3 regions of the Shewanella sp. MF05913 genome follow, and region 3 is predicted to be linked to each of the others. Evidence: predicted binding sites of a transcription regulator. Region 3 holds the regulator's gene; each other region holds the start of a gene.
What was found. Region 3 encodes LexA, which represses DNA repair genes until DNA is damaged. Its sites were predicted from a motif close to TACTGTATNNNNATACAGTA; they were not measured.
Positions count from the first base shown of each region.

Region 1: AC19MV_RS11290 (DNA topoisomerase III) is a predicted target of LexA. The motif match lies at 3,192-3,211, and genes of this name have one in related genera.
Region 2: AC19MV_RS16735 (S24 family peptidase) is a predicted target of LexA. The motif match lies at 2,732-2,751, and genes of this name have one in related genera.

Region 1 is NZ_JCAYNT010000008.1:214-10,727, reverse strand. Features, by position in the region: gene AC19MV_RS11300 (LysR family transcriptional regulator) at 1-394, shown strand, start outside; gene msrA (peptide-methionine (S)-S-oxide reductase MsrA) at 459-1,052, opposite strand; gene AC19MV_RS11290 (DNA topoisomerase III) at 1,178-3,136, opposite strand; gene AC19MV_RS11285 (tRNA (adenine(22)-N(1))-methyltransferase) at 3,619-4,335, shown strand; gene AC19MV_RS11280 (hypothetical protein) at 5,020-5,151, shown strand; gene purF (amidophosphoribosyltransferase) at 5,252-6,766, opposite strand; gene AC19MV_RS11270 (CvpA family protein) at 6,806-7,294, opposite strand; gene dedD (cell division protein DedD) at 7,447-8,091, opposite strand; gene folC (bifunctional tetrahydrofolate synthase/dihydrofolate synthase) at 8,185-9,462, opposite strand; gene truA (tRNA pseudouridine(38-40) synthase TruA) at 9,496-10,281, opposite strand.
Region 2 is NZ_JCAYNT010000016.1:28,343-38,856, forward strand. Features, by position in the region: gene AC19MV_RS16725 (hypothetical protein) at 1-406, opposite strand, end outside; gene AC19MV_RS16730 (hypothetical protein) at 822-2,534, shown strand; gene AC19MV_RS16735 (S24 family peptidase) at 2,764-3,159, shown strand; gene AC19MV_RS16740 (Y-family DNA polymerase) at 3,172-4,320, shown strand; gene AC19MV_RS16745 (AraC family ligand binding domain-containing protein) at 4,562-5,359, opposite strand; gene AC19MV_RS16750 (anion permease) at 5,483-5,830, shown strand; gene AC19MV_RS16755 (SLC13 family permease) at 5,740-6,879, shown strand; gene AC19MV_RS16760 (Dps family protein) at 6,970-7,443, opposite strand; gene AC19MV_RS16765 (SLAC1 anion channel family protein) at 7,655-8,635, shown strand; gene AC19MV_RS16770 (carboxymuconolactone decarboxylase family protein) at 8,667-9,008, shown strand; gene AC19MV_RS16775 (catalase) at 9,272-10,514, shown strand, end outside.
Region 3 is NZ_JCAYNT010000004.1:177,125-187,638, forward strand. Features, by position in the region: gene AC19MV_RS07860 (efflux RND transporter permease subunit) at 1-216, shown strand, start outside; gene AC19MV_RS07865 (hypothetical protein) at 305-583, opposite strand; gene AC19MV_RS07870 (hypothetical protein) at 583-843, opposite strand; gene AC19MV_RS07875 (VOC family protein) at 943-1,722, opposite strand; gene mtr (tryptophan permease) at 1,843-3,099, opposite strand; gene plsB (glycerol-3-phosphate 1-O-acyltransferase PlsB) at 3,099-5,522, opposite strand; gene lexA (transcriptional repressor LexA) at 5,787-6,401, shown strand; gene AC19MV_RS07895 (cell division inhibitor SulA) at 6,398-6,904, shown strand; gene coxB (cytochrome c oxidase subunit II) at 7,297-9,330, shown strand; gene ctaD (cytochrome c oxidase subunit I) at 9,341-10,514, shown strand, end outside.

The DNA of each region.
Region 1 (10,514 bases), on a different contig from region 3:
AGATTTAGCCGAACATAATGCACTACTGTATCAACTACAAAACTTAACCCACGACATATGGGAATTTAACCAGGGCGAAGACAGTATTAAAGTGAAAGTATCGGGCAATCGAGTCGCCAATGATGCTGACTTAGTCAGGCGTTGGTGTGTCAGCGGCAAAGGCATCGCCGCAAAATCATGCTTAGATTTAGCACATGATTTACTGGCCAATAACCTTGTTAGCATCATGTCAGACTACCAGGTCAAATCCACTGAATTGTGGTTAATATTTCCAAGCAGACAGTCCATCACCCCTGCCACTCGATTATTACGCGACATGCTCAAGCAGCAAACCCGCGCGGTGTTACAAAAATTAATCGCTAAAGGCATTTTAGATAAAAGCGTGTTGGATTAATCTTTATACCCAATCAGCATGGTCTGTGGCTATAAAGGTCAACAGTCACAGACCATCAAAAAACCTAATGTGTCGCTTTATCACCCCAAATCTCTGCTAACCTTTTGTCTCTGCCGCAGTTCCAGCGGTAAGCATTATATCTAATAGGGTTGTTTTTATAGTAATCCTGATGGTAACTCTCATCGCCTTTTATCGGATAAAATATCGACGCATTTAAAATAGGCGTGACCACTTTATTATTAGGAAACTGCTTTTCGACTTTGCTTTTAGACTGCTGTGCAATCGCTCTTTCAGTGTCGTTTGCCACAAAAATGGCACTTAAATAGCTCGAGCCTTTATCGCAAAATTGTCCTTGTGCATCAAAAGGGTCAATGTTAACCCAGTAATGTGCTAACAATTGTTCGTAGCTGACTTTGTTAGGGTCATAAGTGATCTCAACTGCTTCATAATGACCTCGGTGGTTACCGTTATAGATAGGGTCTTTAATGTTTCCGCCGGTAAATCCTGAAATCACATCAGTAACACCATCAAGTTTTTCAAAATCAGACTCCATACACCAGAAACATCCACCAGCCAAAATGGCTTTATCTGCGGTGGCATTAGACGCATAAGACAATAAACTTGTGGCCAAGATGGTTAACAATAATGTGCTTTTCATACACCCTCCTTTAATTTGTATCTATATCTATATTTGTATACTTACAGTATGTAATTAATGAAATAAAAGTTCACTCTGGCATTGACACTGTGCAATCCTTTTATCATACCAATTAACACCCTAAATTATTTCGCTTTTGCTTTGGTCTTCTTTTTATACGGTTTTTTAAAACTCCGTTTTGGTGCCGCACTCGCGACACCTTGTAATGCCGAAGGTAACTGGCTCGATGCCTGGGTTATTAAACCATCTAACTGACTGAGTAATGGCTGCATAAAGGCATCGTACTTTAAGCGTTTTTGGCTGATAGCATCGAGGCTGTTTTCCCATAATGCGGTCATGTCGGGTGTGGTGGCCGAGTCTGGCAAACTACGTATTAAGCCAACGCCCACTGGCGTCGCTTTAATGGCTTTGCCCTGACGAACTAAATACCCGCGCTTAAACAGTAATTCAATTATGCCTGCACGGGTGGCCTCTGTGCCTAAACCATCGGTTTCTTTAAGGATTTTTTTAATGTTGCTATCTGTGACATAACGGCTAATGCCCGTCATGGCGCCTAATAAGGTGGCATCGGTAAAATGCTTTGGCGCTTGAGTCATTTTTTCTAATAATTCACCACGCTCACATTGGAGTATTTGGCCTTTTACCAGCGGCGGTAGCGACTGTACATTATCGTCGTCATCGTCATTGTTGTTTGAATGACTACTGCTTTGGTTTGCAGTTGTTCGCTTGAACAATTGTTTCCAACCTAACGTTTTATCTTGGCGCGCTTTGGTAGTAAATAAGCCGCCAGCAATGGTCACTTCAACGGCGGTTTCTGCATACACATAAGCGGGATAAAATTGTGCGAGATATTGGCGAGCCACGTGCTGATACAACTTAGCTTCGTTACTTGATAATGCTGATAAGTTAGCGACTTTTTCGGTAGGCACGATTGCATGGTGAGCATCGACTTTAGATTCATCCCAGGCTTTAGATTTAAGCTTAGCATTTGGCACATCGCAGCCTTCAACTAACCCAGAAGCCCCTTTAAGCACGGCATCTAATACTTTGGGGGCTAATGCAAGTTGATCTTTGGGCAAATAACGGCTGTCTGAACGTGGGTAAGTAATGAGCTTATGGCGCTCATACAAACTTTGACAAGTGTCTAGCACTTCTTTAGCTGACAAGCCGAAACGTTTAGCTGCATCGATTTGCAGTGCAGATAAACTGTAAGGCAATGGCGGATTTTGACGCTTGTCTTTGGCTTCTAATTTAGTCACTTCAGCCGGTTTGCCATTAATACGAGCAACCACATTTTCGGCTAACCCTTTGGCTAATACCCTACCATCTTCGTCCATATAAGGTTGGCATGCATCGCTCGGTTGCCATTTGGCCGTAAAAGCGTGTTGTTGGTCGGTCAATAAGTGGGCTAACACTTCATAAAATGCTTTAGGAATAAAATCAGCAATTTCATCATCACGGCGCACCACTAAGCCGAGTAAAGGCGTTTGAACTCGGCCAACCGACAACACACCTTGATAGCCGACTTTGCGCCCTTGAATAGTATACGCGCGCGTCATGTTCATGCCGTATAACCAATCGGCGCGGCTGCGTGCTAATGCCGAGGTTGATAACGGCACAAATTCACGGTTACTGCGTAACTGCCCTAGCGCGCGTTTTACGGCTTGCGGGTTTAAATCGCTAATCAATAATCGCTGAACTTGATTGAGTTTGTCGCCTTTTACGCCTAGATATGAAATCACTTCATCGACTAAAAGTTGCCCTTCTCTGTCTGGATCGCCCGCATTTATGATTGATGATGCTTGCTTGACTAGTTTACGCAGCACGGTCAATTGGCTACGGGTTTTAGGCTTTGGCTGTAGCTTCCAGGTTTGTGGCACTATGGGTAAATGTTCAAGTTTCCATGACTTGAACGCATCATCATAGGCATCTGGCTCAGCTTGTTCGAGCAAATGGCCAATACACCAGGACACACAATCCCCGTTGGCAGCAGTAATAAAACCATCACCTTTTTTATGAGGTTTTGGCAATACATCGGCAATAGCTCGGCCCAGACTGGGTTTTTCAGCAATATATAAAATCATAATCCATTATCAGGTCGCAAAGATTCAGTAAGCACAACCATAAATCGCGCCAGTTAACTGTATAAAATTACAGTATAGATTACCTGTAAATTTAACGTGCTGCAAATTGCATAGTATTGAGCGTAAAAATCATTACAATGCGGGTTTTATTTGCCTAAACGAATAATACCAATTCCACTAATTATCTGGTCATTCAGCGGGAATTCTGTGCCTTCTAGGCAAGTAATAGGATTGAAGACATAGTTGCTCTCGGCAACTGCTCCTGCGTTGCTCTACCTTCTGCATCCATGCAGTCGTACGACAAAATGTTATTAAGCAGCATAGAAGGCACAGAAACCCGCCTTGCAGGAGACACTCAGACCGTTCATTTCTTTGTTGCATTGTCTTAGAAGGGAATAACCATTATTTCAACAATGCGCCTCAAACTGAACAATCTGAGTGACTCTGATTGGTCACATAATTAATGGAATTGGTATAATATAATGAAACTTGGCCAGCGCTTAACTCAGCTCAATGACATGATCCCAGCAGGCTATGCGCACATTTGGGATTGTTGCTGTGACCATGGTTTATTGGGTGCGGCGTTATTATCAAGACAGGCGGCACCGACGATTCATTTTGTCGATATTGTGCCAAGTTTAATGCAACAATTAGAAGACAAGTTGCAGCGCTTTTATCCGCGCCAATTCATTCCTCAATGGCATGTACATTGTATCGATGTCGCACAGATCCCTTTATCAGATTATTCAGAAACGCCACTGCCAGAAACGCCACTGGTTGTTATCGCAGGCGTGGGTGGAGATTTGATGATCGAGCTTGTTAATTCAATTTGCCGAAATAACCTTGAACTGCAAATTGATTTTATGCTCTGCCCAGTGCACCACCAGTACGAATTACGCCAGCAGCTTATCAAGCTTGAATGCCACTTAATTGATGAGAAATTGCTTGAAGAAAATCGCCGCTTTTATGAAATATTGTACGTATCTCGCAACAAAATAGACTCGGCAATAGCAACGCCCCTGGCAACCTCGCCAATAAACCCGGTGGGCGGGAAAATGTGGCAATGCAGCTCCGAAGCGCAACGCGATATTGCTCAGCGTTATTTAAATAAAGTGCTGACACATTATCAAAAGATAAGTCTGTCTAATCCGCAAAAAGCAGCACAAGCGCTACATGATTATCAAACGATTTGTTTGTAAATATTCGAGTTGATGTAGCTTAAAAGTCTAAAACTAACACAAGTGTCCTGATCAACTTTGTTACTGGGGCGACATAAAGAAAAGCAACACCTGGATCCCGGCTCAACAGCACTGCCGGGACGACGTAAAGAAACTAGCATCTTGGTCGCGGCTAAACATCATTGCAAGAATGACGTATTTTTATGCCGTCATCCCTGAGATCTGTTATCAGGGATCCAGTGTTGCTATTGATTTCACTTAACAGCCAAAAAGCAACACCTGGATCCCGGCTCAACAGCATTACCGGGACGACGTAGAAAAGCAACATCTTGGCCGCGGCTCAACATCATTGCAGGAATGACGTATTTTTATGCCGTCATCCCTGAGATCTGTTATCAGGGATCCAGGTGTTGCTATTGATTTCACTTAACAGCCAAAAAGCAACACCTGGATCCCGGCTCAACAGCATTGCCGGGACGACGTAAAGAAACTAGCATCTTGGCTGCGGCTCATCATTGCAGGAACGACGTATTTTTATGCCGTCATCCCTGAGATCTTTTATCAGGGCTCCAGGTGTTGCTATTGATTTCACTTAACAGTCAAAAACCAACACCTGGATCCCGGCTCAACAGCATTGCCGGGACGACGTAAAGAAACTAGCATCTTGGTCGCGGCTCAACAGCACTGCCGTGACGACGTATTTTTATGCCGTCATCCCTGAGATCTTTTATCAGGGATCCAGGTGTTGCTATTGATTTAGGTTTTGGTTTTGGTTTTGGTTTTGGTTTTGGTTTTGGTTTTGGTTTTGGTTTTGGTTTTAGCATTTTAGGTTTCTAGCTTTCTAGCTTTCTAGCTTTCTAGCACTTAAAATTTTTAACACCCATAAAAAAACCAGCATTTTCATGCTGGTTTGTTCGCTCACAAAATCTGGGTTAACTTATGGATGACACTCGTTGTGCATTTCTAAGTTAGTGCCGATATCTTTGCTGCGGTTGGCTTTGGCGTCGTCATTACGTAACTGAGTCAAGTGGTCTAAATATTCTTGATTCACGTCGTTGGTAATATAGTGACCGTCAAATACTGACGTTTCGAAACGCTTAATTTCAGGATTCTCCATTCTTACCGCTTCAATTAAGTCGCTTAAGTCTTGGAAAATAATGCCGTCGGCACCAATGATTTTAGCAATTTCATCTGCGTCACGACCATGAGCAATAAGCTCATTAGAAGTCGGCATGTCGATACCGTACACGTTCGGGAAACGAATTTCAGGTGCCGCTGATGCAAAGTATACTTTCTTCGCGCCTGCTTCACGTGCCATTTCGATAATCTGTTCTGACGTGGTACCACGCACAATAGAATCATCGACTAATAACACGTTTTTACCTTTAAATTCGGTATTAATCGCGTTGAGCTTACGACGTACAGACTTTTTACGCTCTTGCTGACCCGGCATAATAAACGTACGGCCAATATAGCGGTTTTTAACAAAACCTTGACGGTACGGCAAGTCCATACAACGTGCGATTTCTAATGCGATATCGCACGAGGTTTCTGGAATAGGAATAACCACATCAATATCATGATCTTCCCATTCTTTCTTAATCTTTTCACCTAACTTAGCACCCATGTTTACGCGGCTAGCATAAACTGACACTTTGTCGATGCTTGAATCTGGACGGGCAAAGTACACAAATTCAAAAATACACGGTGCATAACTTGGGTCGACAGCACATTGGCGAGTAAATAACTGACCATCAAGTGAAATGTAAATCGCTTCACCAGGTGCAACATCGCGCATCACTTCAAAGCCAACGGCGTCTAAAGCAACACTTTCAGACGCGACCATGTACTCAGTACCCGTCGCCGTTTCGTGTTTACCCAACACTAAAGGACGAATACCAAATGGGTCACGAAACGCAACTAGGCCCTGGCCAATAATCATTGCGACTACCGCATAAGCACCACGGGTTTGGGCGTGGACTTTGGCTACGGCATCAAACACTTCGTCAGCACTTAATGACAAGCTACGCGTCTCTTGTAGTTCGTCTGCTAATAAGTTGAGTAAGATTTCTGAGTCAGATGTGGTGTTCACATGACGGCGTTTTGTAACTAGGCTTTCAGCTAACTCAATCGTGTTGGTTAAGTTACCGTTATGCGCTAACGAGATACCAAACGGCGAGTTAACATAAAACGGCTGAGCTTCAGAAGCACTAGAGCTACCCGCGGTAGGATAACGCACATGACCAATGCCAGCATTGCCTTGTAAACGTTGCATGTGTTTAGGTTCAAACACATCTTTAACCAAGCCATTCGCTTTACGTAAACGAAACGCATTGATGTCTACAGTCACAATACCTGCAGCATCTTGTCCACGATGTTGAAGCACAGTCAGCGCATCATAAATGGTTTGGTTAACTGTTGATTTTCCTACTATTCCGACGATACCACACATGGGTAAGGTTCCTCACTGTAAGGTGTTCTATGTTTATAATTATATTTTGGGTACAAAGCTTGAGGTGTTTTCGAGATAGTCAAAAAACCACTGAATAACCACGCCAAATTCGGGTACAAGTACTGAGTCTTTCCACCAAACGGTGTCTGGAAATGCAGTAAATGCATCCATAAAGAACAGTAATGCACTAACTATCAAGGCGCCACGTATGGCACCAAAGCACAAACCTAATATTCGGTCTGTGCCTGACAAGCCAGTTTTAGACACCAACTGACCTAATAAATAATTGACTAATGCCCCTAGGATCAGGGTAACGACAAACAGAATGGCAATCGCGACACCGTTTCTAACTAACTCGTCCTGCATTTGAGTTAAATGCGCGGCAAGATCGAGATAAAACTGGCTAGCGATAAAGAAAGCGGCAAACCAAACCACAAGTGACATGGCTTCTTTTGCGAATCCGCGGATCAAACTAATAATAGTTGATAACCCGATAATGATAATAATTGCGTAATCAATCCAAACCATGAAAATGGGGATCCGGTATAGGGTTCAAGACGGCGCGATTCTAACAGAGACTGAGATGTTTCTCACCCCTGATTGTTCAAATTATTCATGCGTGATTGCGAACAATCAATTTGCTAATTTCAACCACACAACTCTACTGCCGTCTGAACGAGTTATTGTTCTTGAGGATTGTAGGCAATGATCTTGCCCTTTAACCCAGTTAATTTGAAAATGGGGTCTTGGCGTGCTTTAAGCTTCGACTCAGAAACTTCAGGGCCAACAAACACTCGGGTTAACCTGCCATCGACAGGTTTGGCTGGCAATGTGTAGGCCGTGAACCCCGCTTTACGCAACTGAGCAATCAATGCACTGACATTGGCAGCGTTGTTAAATCCACCGAGCTGTAGAGTAAAGCCGGCTGTAATGGCGGTTTTTACCGGCGCTTTAGCTTGAGCAACCACTTTAACGGGCTCAGTTTTAGGTTGAGTTTTAGCCGGCACTGCTTGAACAGGTTTACTTTCAACCTTTTTAGCGACCGCTACAGGCTCTTCAGTACCGAGCTCAACCACATCACTGCCCAAGTCTTGCGGCTCAGCTATGGTTAGCACCTGAAACTCTTCAACCGTGTCTTCGGCCAGTTTAGTTGCTTGAGTGTTATTTGAATTATTGTGACTTTTGGCTAATGGCCGTAATGGAATTTCAGTAAATTCCTCAACCACTTGAGTTTTTTTACCATCCAATAAGTCGGGTAAAAAAATCACCCCTAACGCGACAAGCACAATGGTGCCCACCAAACGATTTTGAAATTGACGATTCAAAGCGAATTCCCTTTTAAAATAATGCTCTATCGAACTTAAACTCACTAGTCAGTAGTCACTAATCAGTAACTGACAATAATGAGCTAAAAAGACTTACACAGCCTTAAAACCTGCAACAGTATAAAAAGAACCAAACACAATAACCACATCGTCTTTGGATATTGACTGATGTATTCCCTGCCAAGCGCTAGCGATATCGTTATATTGTACGGCAGTTGCACGGCTATCATCATCTGGTAATGCTTGATATAGCTGCTCAGCTGACGCACCACGAGGGTTGTCTAACCCAACTAAGTGCCACTGGTTAATCTGTGGTGCTAATTGTGCCAGTACAGCCTTGATGTCTTTGTCTTTTAACATGCCACACAATGCCACAATACGTCGGCCTTGATAAGCCTGTAATTGCTTTGCTAAATACCGAGCTGCGTGGGGATTATGGGCAACGTCAAGCAACACCAAAGGTTGCTGACTCACTTGCTCTAAGCGCCCAGCAAGTTGCGCATTGACCAAACCATCACTAATTTGTTGCTGAGTAATAGTGGGCCAAACCTGGCTCACTAAAGCAACAACACTAGCAGCATTCGGTAACGGTAAACGCGGTACCGGTAAGTTGTCATAATGATGTTGTTTCGACTTAAAATGCCATGTTGCCGCATCCGTTGGAGAAACATGATAATCAAATTCAAAACCCACCCGATACAGTTCCGTTTGCATGTATTCAGCGTAATCTTTAACTGATTGAGGTAACTCAGGCTCACCCACTACCGCAATGCAATGCGGCCTAAAAACCCCGGCTTTTTCACGGCCGACTAATTCACGGGTGTCGCCAAGATACTCTTGATGATCAAGGTCAATTGAGGTCAGTATTACAGCATTTGAATCAATAATATTGGTTGCGTCTAAACGACCACCTAATCCAACCTCAAGAATGGCCACATCCACGTTGGCAGCCTTAAATAAATATAAGCCCGCTAAGGTCGCGTATTCAAAAAAAGTCAGTGAAATCTCTGCTCTAGCGGCTTCAATGGCACAAAATGCCTCAATAAGAGATGCATCACTGGCGTCTTGCTGATTAATCCGCACTCGCTCGTTGTAACGCAATAAATGTGGCGAGCTATACACGCCTACAGTTAAGCCCGATTGGCGCAAAATAGACTCAAGCATAGCGCAACTGGTGCCCTTGCCGTTTGTGCCCGCCACAGTAATCACTTTTGTTGGCGCTAATGCTAATAATGCTAAACGCTTAGCCACTTGTTCAACACGAGTCAGCCCCATGTCAATTTCACTTGGGTGGATAGCCAATAAATAGTCTAGCCATTGGTCTAAACTCGATTGCAGGTTAGGAACATGCATTTCATTAATAGCCGACATATAACATCTCACTTTGTTTGACTGACGCTTAACTTAATCCAACATAAACAATGGCCCAAGAGCCAGTTTAGGGATTTGATATTGCTCTGGATATGTCACATCAACTAAATACAAACCATTGGGCTTTGCGGTTGCCGCTGCTTGATTACGATCTTTTAATGCCAATAATTCACTTATCCAGTTGATAGGTTGATTACCTAAACCAATCTCGAGTAACGACCCAACAATATTGCGTACCATATGATGTAAAAATGCATTGGCTTGAATATCAACCATCACATACATGCCTTGGCGCGTGACATTGACTTTGTGAACGTTACGAAACGGAGTATTTGACTGGCATTGCACCGCACGAAAACTGGTAAAGTCGTGCTCACCCAAGAGTAATTGTGCTGCTTGATGCATTAATGTTTCATCAATATCGCCGTGATAATGACTCACACCTGAGCGTAAAATACCCGGGCGCAGTTGGTGATTGTAAATCACATAACGATAACGGCGTGCGGTTGCACTAAAACGTGCATGAAAACTGTCGTCGACTTCTTTTGCCCAGCGCACGGCAATGCTGTCGGGTAAATTGGCGTTAATACCCAATGTCCAGGCCGTTAATGGCCGGTCTGCTGTAGTGTCAAAATGCACTACCTGGCCTGTGCCATGCACACCCGAATCGGTTCGGCCTGCACAAAAAACCTCTATGGGTTCATTTGCCACATAAGTTAACGCTTTTTCAAGCTGAGCTTGCACTGAATCGACATCCGCCTGGCGTTGCCAACCGAAAAAACCACTTCCATCATATTCAATACCTAACGCAACCCGCATAACAATTTCCTCTACTCATTAATGGCGCGAAGTTTATACCAATTTGCACCATTATGAAATTGGATATAGGCACTCTTGCCGACTCTAATGAATAGATAAGTAAATGGCATGATAGCGCCCTACTTTCAAACTTACCCCCAATCAACCTGAATATTCTCGATTTCAACAAAAATTGATACGCATTTACGCAAGAGATGACGTGTGGGTGGAGTAATCTTGATACTCAAAAGAAA
Region 2 (10,514 bases), on a different contig from region 3:
TGATAATGTAATCGCTTAACTCAATGCGCTTTTTTTTATTTCTTTTCTTTAACTGTGATATTTCTAATCGTATTTTTCGCCAGCCTTCATTGCTAAAAGTTCTATTTAAATCATCGTTTAAACCATCCATTACATGGGATAAATCAATACCTTTAGTGTTGTTAAAAATATCCCGAATACTCTTCCTTATACCAAATAGATTCCTTTCTCTGAAGTCTTTATCACTATTAATTAAGGATGAATAAAGTGTTTTGTCATCTATATATGCTGCATAACTTAGGTGCTTAAGCAATAAGGATTTAGACAACTCAAGCTCTTCAAAGTTGAGTAGCATAAGGGGCTTGCCTTTAGGTTTTGCGTTGTAGTGATATTCCCAAGCTTTTGGTTTGTACTTTTCAGCGATCAATTTACCACCTCTTATGGTGTTACCATGCATTAACTAAAGCAATAATACCACCAACAAAAATTATCACCACTTATTTATGGTGTCACCATAAGAAGCTCTCCCCAAAAAAACGCACTATCTTATGGTGTCACCATACAAACAAGCTTGAAAGGTAAGTGTCACCAATGTTTCATAAGCGCTAGTTATGGTGTCACCATAACTGGTAAAGGTTAGCCGCTTCCTTGCCTCAAAATAATAGGTTGATATAATGCTGATTATACCAACCTATGTGTTTTTTAAAATATACTCCTGGCTTCCCATGCCAGTCATGGGGAGTGCAGCGGCGCAAAGTTGGGCTTATACGTTTTTTTAACAATATTAAATTAATATTATTTCACTGTATTTTTATACAGTATCAATATATGGTAATCATATTATGGATGATGTTTATGGAGGCAAGGTGTCCAAAAAAGTTAAAATAATTTGTGATGCATCTTTTGATAGTGACTTAATGCTCACTACTTTTTCTGGCTCGGTCAGTTATAACGCTAGTAATGGTGTATCATTAACTCAAAATTATTCAGGCTCTAGTGGTACGCTGCCCGATTCCGGCGCTGGTGAAATTCAAGCTGCATTAGTCGGCTTAATGAACTTGAAAGCCATTATGCATAAAGAATGCATTAATCCAGAATCTGTTAAAATCTACTCTGATAGTCTTACATTGGTCGATGGCTATAAATCACACAAAGCTAGACCGTCATCATCAAATCTAAAGTACGTAGATCAATTTCGCACTATCAGTAAATTACTTGCTGAGTTGAATATTACCAACCTCCACCTTTCCCATGTACGTTCTCATGTACCAGATCACTTAGCAACAGCTCTAGAAAAAGAACATAATAAACATGACGTTTTGGCTATGAATAGCCGAATAAAGATAACTAATACCATATTTTCACCTTTTCATGAAGGCTCTAAGTGGTATGCGGTACTTTTGGACTCACTGCCACATTCGTCTACGTCGTTTAATCAAGCATCAGAAGGCGCTGTAAGTTTAGCCCGTAGAGGTTTTAAGGCGAGAATCAAATTCAACCAAAATTGTGATCACATTTCGAATCACCCCTTTATTCAAGCTTTGAATAATTATGCGGCAGAGGCAAAAGTTAATGTTGATACACTTTACGATTTAGATAACTCTAGCACAAAGCCCGATTTTGGCAATTGCATACTAAAACATCATCAGGTCCTTAACTCTGTCGAAGGTGAGCTTAGTAGTCGGTCTTTGCTAAGTTTTAGATCAGCTATCGATGCAATCTTTGGTTTTGCTGATTTTGGGTGCCATTATGAACACGGCAAAGCGAACCCTATCGCTTTTTGTGTATTTGATTTAACCCGTGAGATTAATGATACTCCGGTTAATTACTTTCCCGAATCAGTATCAGAGTGGTTAGATTTAATCGTTGAATACATCCAGATAGAGCACCGGTTCGGTGTAAATTCTCTGGCCGAGTTCTCTAAGTATGGCCACCTAAAATATGTGTCTGGAAAGCGCATCAACCGTATAAACAAGCTCGTTTATGACCAGTTGCGCAGATATGGTGAAGGGGCTGATATCAAGGTCGCTGCAAAGAACATCCAAACTATCCTCTGCCCAAACATCCAAGATACTCACTCTATTGTTAAGTTTATCACTTTTTCCATACAAAATTACCGTGCCCGTATTGGGTCGAATTATACATTAGCGTCTCACATTGCTCGAACTGTTAATACTAAGATTAATATTCTTGAGCGCAGAAAAAAAAGCCTCACTAAACGTAGCCATTACCAAGATAAGCTTCAAGAAATAGCTGATTCAAATCGAATTGACACTTCTAACCTATCAAAGCTAGATCTTCAATTGACGAATGAATTATTGAAGTCCGGCCCCTCTCTACCTAAAGATGAAGTAGTAAATAAGCTAATCGATATACTAATAAACCATGGATACCCATCGACTGAACCGTTTAAAACTGGGGTAGCTCGCTCAGTCACATTACTTGACATTCAGCATTGGAAAAACCCAGTAAAGTTAGTTCCACAATGCATAAAAGTAGCAGACAAATTTAGAAAGGCATTACAATCGAAGCCTATACCGTTTCTCAACCGTTAATGATTTCGCGCCTATTTACTAGCGGATAAACAATCATCTTAAATCATAAGGCTCGATAGTTCGAGCCCCAAAAGCCACCAGCCTTGCTGAGGATTACCAATAAAACCTATATTAATCAGATGCATGAATTAAAACTACCAATTCATGCATAATCAATATGATTTGAAAACTACCATATTCTCGCGAACCCGCTATAATACTGTACATTTATACAGTTGCTGTGGCTAAGATGAAAATATTAAACAATCTTGTTTCGGCAGGGATATCTAGCTTTGAAAGTCCTTGCTCCGGTTACATCGAATCACCATTGAGTCTTGATGAACTGCTTATTCAAAGGCCCAATTCAACTTATTTCGCAAAGGCCGAAGGCTTATCGATGATCCATGCTGGTATTTTTCCTGACGATCTACTCGTCATCGATACCAGCTTGGCACCAAAACATTTGGATATCATCATAGCCAATCTCAATGGCTGTTTATGCTGCAAAATACTCGACGTTAAAAATAAGAAGTTACTATCTGCAAATGATCAATATTCAGCAGTTTTAATCCAAGATTGCGATACATTCTCAGTGGAAGGCGTTGTCATAAATTCCATTCGTTCACATTGGAAAGCCGCTTTTTAGGATTGCTTTGCTATGATTTACTTGTGTGATATTGATAATTTTTATGCCTCAGCTGAGTGTGTTTTTAATCCGAGCTGGCGCGGCAGACCCTTGATAGTGCTTAGCAATAACGACCAGGTTATTGTCAGTCTTTCAAAAGCAGCTAAGTTGTTAGGTATTAAAAAATTTACCCCATATTACGAAGTAAAATATTTATGTGACCAACATAATGTGATCGTTTGCTCATCAAATTATGCTCTTTACGGTGCCCTTAGTAATCGAGTTATGAATTGCATAAGTCAATTTACTGAGCCATTTAATAGCTATGTATATTCATGTGACGAAATTTTTCTAAATTTAAAATGCACGAAACCTGAAGAGTACCTTGAGCAAGCAAATAACATCCGCAGAAGAGTATGGAAGGAAATTAGGTTACCTATTTCTATTGGCGTAGGCATTAATACCACCATGGCCAAAGTAGCATCCCATGCAGCTAAGAAGCTTCAAGGATATGCCGGTGTCTGCTTCATTAATGATGACGTTCAGAGGCAAATAATTCTTTCACAGATGAATACTGATGATATATGGGGCGTAGGCACTAGAACAGCCAAAAAATTAGATGCTTTAAAGATTGTGAATGCCTTACAACTTTCCCAAATGTCTCATCGTTCGGCGCGAGAAAATTTTGGGGTAGAACTCGAGAGAACGGTATTAGAGCTAAATGGTTATGTTGGTAAGTATTGGGACTTGATAAGGGCAGATAAAATACAGATTTTTAGCACATCGACTCTAGGCCGCAAAACCAACAAAATTGAAGAGCTATCTCAAGCCATTTCACAACAAGTAGAATCAGCAGCTGTGAAAGCTCGGGACCAGGGCTCTTATTCTTCAACGATGCATGTCTTTGCATCCGCATCCAACTATGACAGCACCACAGGAGGGTTTAAATCAACGTATCATTTTGATGTGCCAACCAATGATACCTGCCAGCTATCTAAAGCCGCATCAGAGATAGTTAATAAATTTTTTCGAAAGGGTTCACTGTATTATCGTGTTGGCGTGGGATTGATCAATCTAACGCCGGTATCTCAGTATCAACATGACCTGTTTAACCAGCCTACCAACCCTAATTGTACGACCATAATAAAGTTTGATAAAAATTATGGGTGTCATGAACGGTAATACCGCTATTGTTTGATAATTTATCTGAGGACGAATTTCAGTTTCTCATAATTAAGTTTGATCATTTTCAAACTCACTTTTGGACAAAACCTTGCTAGAGTTTTTACTTAAATTAGCAAATCACAAATTACTACAGATAATGGAAAAATAATTGTATAGATTTTATATTGCAGCCGACGAATAAATGAGGTCCTATTCCTATAATCGTTGAAAATCAACTCAGGATTTCGTAATAAAATAATTACCTTTGAGCATATTCCAGAGGTGTACAACCAAACAATTTTTTAAAAGAAGAGATAAAACTGCTCACACTTCTATAACCCAGATCATGCGCAACCAAGGTTGTGTTATACCCCTGAGAAATCTTGTCCAGTGAATTCATCAAACGAAAGCGGCTACGCCATTGACGGAATGTTAGCCCCGTTTCGGCTTTAAACAACCTTTCGATAGTACGGACACTTGCCCCTACCTGAGTGGCTAACGGCTCAAGCAACAGTGATTGCTCTGGCTTATTAACAATAAGACTGATCAAACGTTGCAGGCGAGGATCATGTCCTGATGGAATATAAAGCTCGAGTGCTTCCAAGGATTCAAGTTCATCAAGAGCAACCAAGCCTAAGTTATGTGCTCTTTCTTTTGTAAGAGAACCAGCACTTTCTGTAAGCCTGAGTATGACTTCTCGCATTAATGAGTTCATCTTCAACATGACGACTTTCTCGGAGTTCTGACGAACACAAAACGAGGGGTCAACGTATAGATTACGGGTTTGCGTAGCAGTTTCATTACTCACCTGATGGTAATGACCTCCAGGAATCCATACGGCATGAGTTGATGGAACGACCCACACCGCTTTTTCACTGGTTACACGTAATACGCCCTTAGCTCCCCAAAGAAGTTGTCCTCTGGGATGAGTATGCGGCTCGATAGCAGACTCAGCAACCATACTGCGACTGTGCGTAAGCACGGGTTGAGCAGGATCTAAGACAAAAGCAACATCGCTGGGCAATAACATTGTCGTGTTAGGAATATGTTTTGACATCCTGCCTCGTGAAAACGTATCAAATAAAAGGTATTTTAGAAATAACTCTACAATATATCTAGAGCCTGTTGAGCTTTTAGGTCAACGAAGCCTAATAATTATAAAGCTCAGGAGAAAACACATATGGTCAGCCGGCTAAATGTAAAGTCATTCGCTGTAATTATCGCTTTGACATTTGCATTTGTTATTAGCATTTATCCGCTTCCAGCTCAGTCCGAGATATTTTCTCGAAGTGCCGCTGTTGTGTTGGTGACACTTATCTTTTGGAGCTCAGGATTTGTACCGCCTTTTCTGGCAAGTTTGATCTTCTTTGCTTTAGTCACGATATTGGGTCTGATTTCACCATCGATAGTATTCGCGGGTTTTGGTTCTACCGCTGTATGGCTCATCATTTCTGGGTTTATCATTGGCACAGCAATTTCCAAATCTGGACTAAGTCAAAAGCTTGCGACACTGATTTCCCCTATTTAACGGTCAGTTATCCACGTCTTATCACAGGTTTGGTATTCAGTGCCATGGCTCTGGGGTTTATCATGCCCTCTTCAGTAGGTAGGGCTGTGGTATTAATTCCTATTGGTATGGCATTAGCTGACACCATTGGACTGAAAAAAGGCAGTAATGGCCGAATTGGCATTGCTACTGCCCTTGCAATTTCGTGCAATATGCCCAGTTTTGCAGTGTTACCTGCCAATATTCCCAACATGATTTTAGCTGGCTCCAGTGAAAACCTTTTTAATATTACCTTTGGCTACACTGAATACCTACTGCTTCACTTTCCCATATTAGGTATCGTTAAATCTTTGGTCGTCATTTGGCTAGTACTGCGTATTTTCCCTGACAAAATTTCAGCCCCATCAGCCAATAAAGACACCAGTAACGAAAGTTTCGTTTCCGATCAAAAGATGCAGAAGAAAGTGGGTATTTTGCTCGCTATCACGTTGTTATTCTGGATAACGGATACTATTCACGGCATTAATCCGGCCTGGGTAGGTTTAGTAACAGCAATTATTCTCCTGCTCCCTAAATGGGGAGTTGTCGAGCCAAAAGCATTTAATAGCTCCGTTGATTTTGCCACAGTGATTTTCGTTGCTGGTGCTTTAGGACTGGGAGCGCTGGTTAATGAATCAGGAATTGGCTCGGCATTAGGGCAGCTATTCGGACATATACTTCCAGCAGACCAAAACAGCTCATTCCTGAGTTTCATGGCACTGTCTATCATTTCAACTCTCACAGGATTAGTAGCAACAATCCCTGGTGTACCGACGGTATTAACACCTATGGCCGGAGATTTCGCTCAAATAACCGGGTTCTCTCTACCCGCTGTAATAATGACTCAGGTCATTGGCTTTTCGACCGTAATTTTCCCATATCAAGTGGGCCCACTAGTCGTCGCAATGCAATTATCAAAAGAGCCTCTCTCTAAGCTATTAAAAATTACCCTACCGTTGACGGCTATTACTGTTGTTTTGCTGATGCCTTTAGATTTCCTATGGTGGCAACTACTAGGCTGGGTTAGCTAATAGCTGACTGACACTAATACCTGACGCCATCAAAAAGTTAAAAAAAATGGGGTTAACTGACAGTTAACCCCAATAAGTAATGAATTGTTTTTATGCGACCAACATCGCTCTTAACATCCATGCCGTTTTTTCATGCTCGCGCATTCTATCTGAAATCAATGCTGCGGAAGATTCATCATCGGCACCCTGAGCCGTTTTTAATATCTCACGGCAAGTTCTGATCACTTGTTCATGACTTTGCGTCAAAATTTTCACCATCTCCATTGCTGGCGGGATATCTTCCACTTCTTCAATAGAGCTTAATGACGCTAACGATTTATATGTGCCTGGAGCAACAATATTCAGTGAACGAATACGTTCCGCGACATCATCGACGGCTGTTGCAAGCTCTGTGTAATGCTCTTCAAACATCAAATGGAGATCGCGAAACTGTCGTCCAGTTACGTTCCAGTGAAAATTGTGAGTTTGCAGATAAAGGGTGTAAGAGTCTGCCAGCAAACGTTTCAAGCCTTCAGCAATAGCAATGCGATCAGATTCATTAATTCCTATATTGATAGTATCCATAGTGACTCCTTGATTGATTAAAAACATTCAGCATATAAGTATAGAAAATTCTATAGCTGCTATAACAACCATTCTATAACAGTTCAATTTGCTAAAAAACCATTTGTCGTGTTAGGAATATATCTTGTCGTTTTAGTAACTAAAAACGTCAGCCAGAAAGAGATATATTAAAGTCAATTAATATTCAAAACTACCAGCTGAAAGGCTTGATATGAAGCACTTATCTATAAACCACTCATCCTCTGTAAAGGTAGAAAGCCGATTAGTACATTTCCCTATTTCAATGTTCTCTGTCGTTATGGGTCTGAGTGGATTTTCAATCGCATGGCAAAAAGCTATGGGGATGTCCTTTCCTGTGGTTACAACATTCACCAGTGCTTTGGCAAGTATCGTTATGCTGCTGATGAGCAGCCTTTATCTACTAAAACTCTTTCGCTATCCAAATGCAGTGATTGCAGAAACAAATCATCCAATTAAGATTAATTTCTTTGCTGCTTTCTCAATCAGCCTATTACTCCTTTCCGTCATTTGGCATAAGTTTGAATCGCTTTCCTATGGTTTATGGGGTATTGGAGCGATCGTTCAGCTATCGTTAACTTTACTGGTTATGCATAGCTGGATACACCACGATCACTATCGGCTAGAGCACGCCAACCCGAGTTGGTTTATTCCGGTTGTTGGTAACATTATTGCTCCAATCACCGGTGCTAAGCTGGGATATATCGAGGTAAGCTGGTTCTTTTTCAGCGTTGGTATTGTTTTTTGGATGGTGCTATTAACCATCATTACCAACCGTTTGATTTTTCATGAAGCTCTGCCAACACGTTTTAAACCTATGCTGTTTATCTTGTTAGCGCCACCATCCATTGGTTTTGTGTCCTACAGCTCACTAGTGCCAGAACTGACTGACTTATCCAGAATACTTGCTTCTGTTGCACTATTCACCGCTATTTTGCTGGTGCTCAATATCAATCAATTTCGAAAAGGTGGGTTTTATCTTTCATCCTGGGCTTTTTCATTTCCCGTAGCAGCCTTTAACGTAGCCTTATTTAGATATGCCGAGTTAACGCAATCATCAACGTGTTTATATATTGGTAAAGCGCTATTAGGGGGCCTAACCCTACTTATTCTCTGGCTTTCGTTTAATACACTTAAAGCCATAAGAGCTGGCGAAATATGCAAGCCAGAGTAAATAAATTTGAATATACAATTGAGGTAACGTTATGAGCAAGAATTATAAAGACATTAATCAGCTACAGCGCAAGTTAGGTTCCGCTTTTCGAAAAGAGAGCCCTGATACACTCAACGCTTTTTTAAGCCTTCACAAAGCAGCTTTCGCTCCCGGAGCAATGGAAACTAAGTATAAAGAGCTGATTGCCGTCGCTATTGCTATCAATGTCCGTTATGATGGTTGTATTGGCTCCCACGTTGAAGCAGCAGTAAAAGCTGGGGCTTCCAGAGAAGAGCTGATTGAAACGATTAACGTTGCCATTTTAATGGGTGGCGGTCCTGCTGTGATTTATGGGACACAAGCGTTGGCTGCCGTGGATGAATTTTGTGAATAATTAAAACTATGTATGTACCACCGAATTACATCAACTAGAGGCGTCAATAAGCGTTTACTACAGAAAATCGAGCCAATAATAGACTGTGGATATCGGGTTGATTGAGGGCGAGTGATTGGAAAAATAGTTTACATATATCTAAGCTGTTAACACAGGGTTTCATACTAGAGTAAACGCCCTAATCAAAGTCGCAAAAATATCAATAATTATTGTTAGCTTCAGAGATTAAGTTTTCACACTGTAAGCAAATAAAAGGGACTGTAATGAAAGATAAAAATAAACTTACTACAACGAGCGGATGCCCCGTTCCCGACAACCAAAACGTACAAACAGCTGGCCCTAGAGGGCCAATGCTTCTACAAGATTTTTGGTTTTTAGAAAAACTCGCCCATTTTGATCGCGAAGTTATTCCTGAAAGAAGAATGCACGCAAAAGGCTCTGGTGCCTATGGGACATTTACTGTCACCCACGATATTACTCAGTACACTAAAGCCAATATCTTTTCATCTGTAGGTAAAAAAACGGATGTTTTTGTTCGCCTATCGACAGTAGCAGGTGAACGCGGAGCAGCTGATGCAGAAAGAGACATTAGAGGATTCTCGATAAAATTTTATACTGATGAAGGAAACTGGGATCTTGTGGGTAACAATACTCCAGTCTTTTTTCTAAGAGATCCAATCAAGTTTCCCGATTTGAATCACGCAGTGAAACGCGATCCGAGAACCAATATGAGGTGTGCCAATACCAACTGGGATTTTTGGACGCTTTTACCTGAAGCACTTCATCAGGTCACGGTTGTAATGAGTGATAGAGGGATCCCAAAAAGTTATCGCCATATGCATGGTTTTGGTAGTCATACGTTTAGCTTTATCAATGATAAAAATGAACGTTGTTGGGTTAAGTTCCACCTTAAATCCCAACAAGGAATAGAAAACCTAACGGATCAAGAAGCCGAAGAAATTGTTGGTAAAAATCGAGAGAGTCATCAACAAGATCTTTATGAATCCATTGAAAATGGAGACTTCCCTCGTTGGGATATGAAAGTTCAGATAATGACTGAAGAAGAAGCAAAATCCTATCCTATTCATCCTTTTGATCTAACTAAGGTTTGGCCACATAATGACTTTCCTTTAATTGATGTTGGTGTTCTTGAGCTGAACCGAAACCCAGACAATTATTTTGCCGAAGTAGAGCAAGCGGCATTCAACCCTGCCAATATTGTACCTGGCATCGGCTTTTCACCAGACAAGATGTTACAAGGTCGATTGTTTTCATACGGAGATACACAGCGTTATAGATTAGGCGTCAATCATGCTCATATCCCGGTTAATCAACCGAAATGCCCGGTGAATTCTTTCCATAGAGATGGTGCAATGCGGGTAGATGGTAACTACGGAAGCACAAAAGCCTACGAACCAAATAGCCTTGGTTTATGGCAAGAACAACTCGACACTAAAGAGCCTGAATTAGCAATTCAAGGTGGTGCCTATAGTTATGATTTTCGTG
Region 3 (10,514 bases):
GAAGGTGCGGTAATGCGTATACGCCCTAAAGCCATGACGGTTGCCACCATCTTTTTTGGCTTATTACCCATCATGTGGGGCAGCGGTACAGGCAATGAAGTGATGCAAAAAATTGCTGCACCTATGGTAGGCGGTATGGTCACCGCGCCGCTATTATCGCTATTTGTGATACCGGCGATTTACTTACTAATTTATGGTCGACGGTTGCCTGCATAATCATTGGCAGACGCTATAAAGCAAAATCCCAAACAATGTATTGTTTGGGATTTTTATTATCACATCAACAACCTAAATTAAGCTGAGGTTAATTCCGCTTAAGTGACTCATTAAGTTGATCCGCTTCATCTTGTTTCTTCTTCTTACATGCAGCGATGTCATCAGGATGACCGTGTTTGCATGGATCGCTGGCTAAAATCGCCATAGGCAGATTGAGTATCATGTAATCTGTATCATTTTTATTATCGTCGGCATTGCCAGCATTGCCTAAACGGTTTGGCGACGTGCCGCTACAAGCCGTTAAGACAAGTAAACTAGACCATATCAGGCTCGATAAGAGGGTCGATTGCACAAGCTGCTTTTTCATTATTGAGTGATCCTTTGTTTTTCACGCGCTAAACTCATCATCTTAAACATTCCCCATGCCATAATCGCGCCACCAATAACCAACATTGCATTAATAATCATTGGGTGAGCTAGCATAGGTAAAAAGCCTTCGTCAAAGCCGGCAAATATTCCGTAAAGCCCCAGACCAAACAATAACGTGCCGGGAAAATCGATAATGGCCACCATTAGCATACTGCGGTTAATTCGTGCTAATGCTGTTTGTGTTGTTTCTTGAGTCATAAATTCATCCTTGGGTGTATTCCATCTGTATTGCTAATCAGTCTGACATCGATTGTTAATTTGAGTTCAAATAATGACCTAATACAAGATACTAAACATTTATGCAGCTGGGTCCAATAGCGAAATAATCGAGAAAAATCCGCCTTGCGGATCATTGAGTACCGAAAAACGTCCCACATTAGGGATGTCGGTAGCGGGTACGCACACGGTCGCGCCCAAACTTTTTGCTTTAGCGAGCGCGGAATCGCAATCATCAACTGCAAAATAGTTCATCCAATGCGCTGGCGCATCGCCCCATTCTGCCGTCATTTCCATCATGCCGCCAACAGCTTGCTCACCCACATACCATTCGGTGTATTCAAAATCGGCCATATCTGCAAGTTTGGTTTGATAGCCTAGCACCTTACTATAAAATGCTTTAGCGGCTGCGGTGTCACGACAGGCTAACTCAACCCAGCATAAGGTATTAGCTTCTTGTGCCCGTTTTATGCCTATATGATCTTGCCCTTGCCACAGTGCAAAACGGCTACCTTCAAGGTCGGTGCATAATGCCATGTGGCCTGCGTCCCCAACCGAATGTGGCCCAGCTATCACTTGTCCGCCAGCTTGTTTAACTAATTCAGCGGTAACATCAACATCATCAACAGCAAAGTAGAGCGTCCAATGTGTGGGCAACGCTTGCATATCCTCTGGCATTGGGTACATCGCGCCAATATCGTCACCTTCAATTTGCAACATAGTGTAATGCCCTTCAGGCATTGGCATATCATCAGCTTCCCAACCAAATAATGCCTGATAAAACGCTTTACCAGCGCTCCAATCGTGTGTAGCCAGCTCAATCCAGCATGGTTGCCCTTGTTGATATTGTTGTACTTTCATTATTGTTGTCCTGTAGTCGCAATTACTGATAGGTAATAGTTATAAGTTAAGTTGATATCACCCAAAAAGCAAAAAGCCTTCAAACGAAGGCTTTTTTTAAAATGCACTGTGAAAATCAGCTTATTTAAATACCGGCAGAATATCGGCCATGGCCAGTAAGTGACAGGTTGCGGTAATCATGCCAAACAACACAACAATCACAATTAATGGTGTCCCACCCGGCACTTTAAACCCACTTGATTCTGGATACAATTGACGCACTTTATAGGCTAATAAAGCCGGTACAATTACCGCCCAAACGGTAGCGGCTAATGCGGCAAAACCAATGGCAATAATAAAACCATTAGGAAATAATAAGCCCAAAATCGTTGGTGGGATAAAAGTCACTGCAGCGGTTTTAACACGACCTGAACGCGAGTCATCAAAACCAAATAAATCGGCAAGATAATCGAATAAACCTAAAGTCACCCCTAAAAACGATGACGCTACGGCTAAATTGGCAAATAACGTCAGCATATTGTTAAGCCACTGACTTGCCATCGCACCCGATAAAGCCTCAACCAACACGCCGATATTTCCGCCTTTGGCAATCACATCGGCAAATTGGCTACGTGGAATATTACCCATGGTCGCGATAAGCCAACACACATAGATAATGAGGGCGATGCTAGTGCCTACGACTATCGCTTTGACAATGGTATTAGCATCTTTACCATAGTATTTAACTAAACTCGGTACATTGCCGTGGTAGCCAAAACTGGCTAAGCCAAAGGGAATGGCAGCAAATAAATACGGCAAATAACGGCTTTCACCGTCTGGTGACACTAACTTAGTGGTGTCGATTTCAATCAATAAATTACCTATTGCTAAAAAGAAGGTAATCACCATACCGCCGAGCATAATGGTGGTAATACGATCAACCGCTTTAGTGCTAATCAATACGATGAACGCTAACACTGCCGCAAACACTAAACCGGCAACGCTTTGAGGTAAGGTTACGCCAAGTGCCGACAAGCTATGATTAACAATAGAGCTGCCACCACTAATATAAGCGTAGGTCAAAATGTACAAGACAAACGCAATGGATACGCCATTAATGACTCGCCAAAATTGACCTAATGTTTCACGGGTTAACGTATCGAAACTGGCACCGGGTTCAAAATGCAAGTTAGCTTCTAGCAGCAATAACCCCGACATTAACATGCAAAACCAGACACCTAATAGCATGGCAATTGAATAACCAAACCACATTCCGGCACCCACAACTGGCAATGAAAACATGCCAGCCCCCACCGTGGTGCCCGCAATAATCATCGCACCGCCCAATAGAGACTTCCCTTGTGGACGGTGCTTTGCAGCATTCATATGGTTGGCCATTAATGTCCATGCTCCGCGTGCACACTATCAACAATGGTTTGTCTTACTGATGAGCTCAATAACTGGTTTGCATAATCGCGAATTCTAATCACTTCAGACCGATGCTCAACACTGCATAAATAGCCCAGTTCTTTTAGCTTAACGCTTAAGGTGTTATAGAGTTTTTTGTCATAAAACTCTGGCGCTGTGATGCCATGCAATGCACCTAAACGCTGTGCTAATAAGTGACTATCGGTTTCAAGCTCTGAGCGTTCTAAGTCAGGCTTTATCGCTAACAAGTTAAAGATAATGGCATAACGCTGTAACGTTTCGCTGATAGTTTCTGCTAACAATAATAATTGCGCAGTGTACCGAGGCGTGACTTCAAAATGAGCTTCGCCACTGAGTAAGCCTTGTTCAACCATAAAGTCCAAAAGGCTGTCGATATGCTGTGGCACATCGTCAATACCCATAAATAATTCAGCTTTTAGCAACGGATAAAAATCCATCACAACGGCATGAATTTTTTCGCGGTCACAAATATCATATTGCACTAAACAACTGGCAATTAACGACGGAATCGCCATGACGTGAATAATATTGTTGCGGTAGTAGCTCATGGTGATAGCAATTTTTTCATCAACAGAAATAATTTCACCAATGGCATCTTTAGTGCTGACAAACTTATTCAGTGATAAACAATGATCAACAATCGATTTACCATTACCTTCTGCAACCGAAGTGTAATTTGTATAAGGTACCGTTTTCAGCATCGCTAAATACAAATCTAACTGACGTTCTAACAAGCTGCGCTCTAATGCATTTCGCTCAGAAGCTAGCAAGACTAAACTCGTTAATGTCACTGAACTTGCGGCGGCAGCGCCGTTAATATTAGTCATCACACGGTTAGCCAATAAGTTAACTGATGGCGTAAACCAAGTCGGTTTTTGCTCTGGGTCTTTGGCCACTTCTTCACGCCAATCTGGAGCTTGTTGATTTAAAAAGTTTTGTAGATTAATCGGCTCACCAAAATTCACATAACCTTGGCCAAAATTACCTAATTTACGAATGGCACCAAACACTTGCCACACTGACTCTTTTTGCTTTTTCTTGCCGCTTAACTCTTTGTGATAAGTGGCGACTTCCATCACATGGTCATAACCTAAGTACACAGGCACAAGCGTTACAGGTCGCTCAATGCCGCGCAATACACTATTGATAGTCATGGCTAACATACCTGTTTTAGGGGCAAGTAAACGTCCGGTACGAGAACGGCCACCTTCAGTGAAGTATTCAACCGAATAACCTTTAGCAAACAGTTGGTCTAAATACTCACGAAACACAGCAGTGTATAGCTTGTTGCCGTTAAAGCTACGGCGGATAAAGAACGCGCCACCACGACGGAACATCGGGCCTGCTGGCCAAAAGTTTAGGTTAATTCCCGCAGCGATATGCGGTGGCACCATGCCCTGATAATACAAAATATACGACAGTAGTAAGTAATCCATATGGCTGCGATGACACGGCACATATACAATTTCATGACCATCATGGTGTAATTGGCGGATTTGTTCAGCGCCTTTGATATTGATACCACTGTATAGCTTGTTCCACAGCCAAGTAAGGAAGCGCTCAGCGATACGGATTAAACTGTCTGAATAGTCCGTGGCAATTTCATCTAAATATTCAATGGCTGTTTCACGGGCTTTTTCAGGTGACACTTTCTTGTTAATGGCTTCTTCTTCAATCGCTTTTTTGATTGAATCCGACTTAAGCAACGAAGCAAAAAACATTTGTCTGTTGGGCAGCTGCGGGCCCGTCATCACTTTACGTTGACGACTGAAATGCACTCGAGCTACACGGGTTAATTTGTGGGCAATACTTTTATCGAATCCATGTTCATCTGCCATATAGCGTAAAGATAATGCATTAGAGAACTGGACAAAGTTATGTCTACCAAGAAACAAAATCATTAGCCATTTACGTAACCACGTTGGGCTTTCACGCTCAAGCACTGCCGCCTTCATGCTGTCGTCTTCTTTACCAGGCGTGCGCCCCCAGTACAAACTCACGGGCACGAGTTGAATATCCAAATCCGGACGTTGACGATGAAGCGCCAATAAACTGGTGAAGCTATCGATAAACTTTTCACCACTTTCGCGTTTACCAAAGAGTGGCTTACGCCCCTCCAAACACACAATACGTGGCACTTTTAAGCCATCAACGATGAGTGGGTCATATGGACTCGGCATTCCAAAGCCCTCAGTGATTTCGCTTAGCGCAGCGGCATCACTGATTGACTCTGTTTTCATGACATAAACCAATGGTTTATTTGGATCTAAATTAAGATCATCAAAAGGGTCATGCGGGACAACAATGGTTTGAACCATCGATTTCTGTACCCATTTTAATGCACGTAAAAATATTGAATTTGGTTTTGACATAGTTACTTTCGCAATATAAGCCACTGTAATATTGCTGCATAGGATACCAGAAACCACCCTTGATACACTATCTGGCTGTTTTATCTTTACTTTGTGAACAGTCCCGAACTGAACAACTCAATTAAAATATAGAATGAAACTGATATAAAACATACTGATAGGCAACAATGCCGTAACAAAAAACAAAAAACGGTTGGTTAATACTTGCGCGAACAAAAACACTGTATATAATGACAGTCACTGTATAAAAAGACAGGAATCATCATGAGACCGTTAACGCCGCGCCAAGCAGAAATTTTAGACTTAATTAAAAACAATATCGCCGAAACAGGTATGCCACCGACTCGTGCTGAAATTGCGAACCGTCTTGGCTTTAAAAGTGCAAATGCTGCCGAAGAGCATTTAAAAGCACTCGCCAAAAAAGGCTTTATCGAAATCATGCCTGGCACTTCAAGAGGTATCCGCTTACCTCATGAAGAACAACAAGAAACAGGATTGCCGCTGATTGGCCAAGTCGCTGCTGGTGAACCCATTTTAGCGCAAGAGCATGTAGAGCAATATTATCAAGTCGACCCAAACATGTTTAAACCCGCAGCCGATTTTTTACTGCGAGTACGTGGCGACAGTATGAAAGACATTGGCATTTTAGAGGGCGATTTACTTGCCGTACATAAAATGCAGCAAGCACGTAATGGCCAAGTAGTTGTGGCCCGCGTTGAAGACGACGTCACGGTGAAACGTTTCGAGAAAAAAGGCAATGTTGTCTATCTACATGCCGAAAACGAAGCATACACCCCGATTAAAGTAGACTTAAGTTGCCAAAGCCTCACCATTGAAGGGCTTGCCGTTGGCGTTATCCGTAATGGAGATTGGTTATGAACAAACTAATGGGCACTGCCCCACGCCACCCAGGTTTATGGGCTGATTCAACAGAAGCAGAATTGTATGGCAACCAAACCATTCAAACATTACAAACCGTCACTCAAGGTGAGTCTGAGTTAGGGCAACTGTGCAGCCAGTTAGCAACCTTAAGCCGACAAGGACGCTGGATAGTGCTCATTAGTCCTCCGCATATTGGTTATAAGCACATGCTGGCAAGTGCTGGTGTAAGAATGGACCGGATCTTATTAGTACACACTAAAGATGAAGTTGAAACGTTATGGGCAATGGAAAAAGCATTAACCAGTGGCACTTCAAGCGCTGTGATTACCTGGACGAGTTCACTCGATGCACGTGACAGTCGCCGTTTAGAAATTGTCGCCAAAAGTGCACGTGCTTTAGGTGTGGTAATTGAAGATGTGAATACTCACTTACCTGAAAAACATCAAATCGTTAATCCAACAATGCCTTCTGCAACAAGTAATTTTTCAGCATTTCATTAAGTACGAACCCTTCAACACCAAGCCCTGCATCCAATTCAGGGCTTTTTTTTACCTTTTTTCAGCCAATTAGCGAACAAAGTGATCTTGATCAATGTTTAATCTACAAGTAATGTTGTTAACAAGGATGAAACATTTTTTATCTTTTATTTGACGTAATTTGGCAGATAACACCGCCATCGATGGGAATACGTCAATACAATTTGATTAGTTCAGTCGTAGGTACAAGTGTGGTGTTCAGCTAACAATAAAAGCGTAAACTGCCAGTTTACAACCACCAAGTTACTTTGAGGTCATCAAACTTTTTTGGGAACCGAAGAGTTTGCATAGAGCAGAGACTTACTGTGTGACTCTTCTTTGTAGTTGCTATTTGCAATTAGCAGAGGAGAAGTCTTGTGAAGCAATGGTGGTATTGTTTATTGGTTGTGCTGATAGCACTTCCGCTTGGGGCTGCAGAAATGCCCCTCAACATGACTCAAGGCGTAACAGATATCAGTGGTAAGGTTTACGACCTCCACATGACCATTTTATATATCTGTTGTGCTATTGGGCTAGTGGTGTTTGGGATCATGATTTACTCAATGATCTATCACCGCAAATCTAAAGGCGCTGTCGCGGCCAATTTTCACGAAAGTACTAAAGTGGAAATAGCCTGGACAGTCATTCCGTTTATCATCTTAATTGCTATGGCAATTCCTGCTACTAAAACCCTGATTGCAATGGAAGACTCCAGCGATGCGGATCTGACCATAAAAATTACGGGGTCGCAATGGAAATGGCACTACAGCTATTTCGATAAAGACATAGAATTTTACAGCACACTCTCAACTCCAAGAGAACAAATTGATGGTGATCAAACCAAAGGTGAAAACTATCTACTCGAGGTAGATAAGCCTCTGGTATTACCGATTAATCGCAAAGTGCGTTTTTTAATGACCTCAGATGATGTAATCCATTCTTGGTGGGTACCGGCATTTGCCGTTAAAAAAGATGCTAATCCCGGTTTTATTAACGAAGCCTGGACGCGTATTGATAAACCAGGGATCTACCGTGGTCAATGTGCTGAACTTTGCGGAAAAGATCATGGCTTTATGCCCATAGTGGTCAATGCGCTTTCTGAAGCAGATTTTGATAATTGGCTGATTGAGCAAAAGCAACTGGCTAAAACCGAAGCCGCAGCAGCTGCGGCCTCTATGTCGCAAACCTTATCTCTTGCAGATTTAAGCAAACAAGGTGAACAAGTGTACCTTGCTCGCTGCGCAGCCTGTCACCAACCCAATGGCGCGGGTCTTCCTGGCGTATTTCCATCATTAATAGGTAGTCCGATTATTAAAGGCCCTGTTGAAGATCACCTTAATATTGTGATCAACGGTAAGCCCGGCACAGCGATGCAAGCCTTTGCTAAGCAAATTTCGCCTCAAGAAATGGCAGCCGTGATTACTTATGAGCGTAATGCGTGGGGAAATAACTCAGGCGATGCAGTGCAAGCAGCAGACGTAGGTAAATTTTCAAGTAACGGTGCCGCAGCACCTAATGCAGCGGCAGCAAAAGCCAACACAGCAACAGCTATGGTTGATAATACTGCTGATACGCTAGCCGAAACAGTCAACCAAGCTGCTGAAGCCGTTGCAAAAGCCGTGACACCAGAGGAATTACCCATACTCACCATGGAAAAGCTTATGGCTGAAGGTGAACAAGTCTATGCCGCTACGTGTGCAGCGTGTCACCAACCTACTGGCGCAGGCATACCTGGCGCATTCCCCTCACTCATTGGCAGCCCAATAATAACTGGACCAGTAAGCGGGCATATCGAGATGGTTATGCACGGCAAACCAGGCACAGCAATGCAGGCTTTCAGTGCTCAACTTAGCCTACAGCAAATTGCCGCTGTGATTACTTATGAGCGTAATGCCTGGGGAAATAACTCAGGTGATGCAGTTCAAGCTGCGGATGTGAGTAATTTTTCCAGTAACAGTGCAGCTTCACCAAAGCCCGCAGCGCAAGTAACAAATACAGCAACTGCTGTCGCTGATACTGTTGCAGACGCGGTAACCGATGCGGCTAATCAAGCAGCCAAAGCCGTTGGCAAAGTCGTCATAACAGAAGCATCACCCACACTCACCATGGAACAGCTTATGGCTGAAGGTGAACAAGTCTATGCCGCTACGTGTGCAGCGTGTCACCAACCTACTGGCACAGGAATACCAGGCGCATTCCCCTCACTGATTGGCAGCCCAGTAATAACAGGGCCAGTAAGCGGGCATATCGAAATAGTGATGCATGGCAAACCCGGCACGGCAATGCAGGCATTCAGTAGTCAGCTCAGCCCACAAAAAATGGCTGCGGTGATTACGTATGAGCGCAATGCGTGGGGCAATAATTCTGGCGAGGCAGTTCAACCTGCCGATGTCGCTAGTCATGGACAGTAGGGGAAAACCAATGAGCACAACAACGCACGATACAATCGGCACTGCGCATGATGAGCATCATCACGGTGCCCCTAAAGGGCTAATGCGCTGGGTACTTACCACCAATCACAAAGACATTGGATCTTTGTATTTATGGTTTAGTTTCATCATGTTTTTAACGGGTGGCGCAATGGCAATGGTCATCCGCGCAGAGCTCTTCCAACCGGGTTTACAGCTAGTTGAACCAAACTTTTTTAATCAAATGACCACAGTTCATGGTCTGATTATGGTGTTTGGCGCGGTAATGCCAGCCTTTACCGGGTTAGCAAACTGGCTAATACCTATGATGATCGGCGCGCCAGATATGGCGCTGCCGCGCATGAATAACTGGAGTTTTTGGATTTTGCCTTTTGCTTTCACCATGTTGCTGGGTTCGTTATTTATGGAAGGCGGCGGGCCTAATTTCGGCTGGACATTCTACGCACCGTTATCGACGACTTATAGTCCAGACTCTACTGCTTTGTTTGTTTTTTCCATCCATATTATGGGGATAAGCTCAATTATGGGTGCGATTAACGTAGTGGTCACCATTGTGAATATGCGCGCGCCAGGCATGACATGGATGAAGTTACCGCTATTTGTATGGACCTGGTTAATTACCGCATTTTTATTGATTGCGGTGATGCCGGTACTTGCCGGTGCGGTAACGATGGTACTAACCGACAAGTTTTTTGGCACTAGCTTTTTTGATGCAGCAGGTGGCGGCGACCCAGTAATGTTCCAGCATATCTTCTGGTTCTTTGGTCACCCTGAAGTGTACATCATGATTTTACCGTCTTTTGGTATTATTTCGGCGATTGTCCCAACCTTCAGCCGCAAGCCACTGTTTGGATATTCCTCCATGGTGTATGCAACCGCAAGCATTGCTGTTCTGTCGTTTTTGGTTTGGGCACACCATATGTTTACCACGGGTATGCCGGTGTTTGCCGAACTGTTCTTTATGTACTGCACCATGCTCATTGCCGTACCAACTGGGGTGAAAGTGTTTAACTGGGTTGCCACTATGTGGCGAGGCTCAATGACATTTGAAACCCCCATGCTATTTGCTGTCGCCTTTATTATTCTCTTTACCATTGGTGGATTCTCAGGGCTAATGCTTGCCATTACCCCTGCGGATTTCCAATACCATGACACCTATTTTGTTG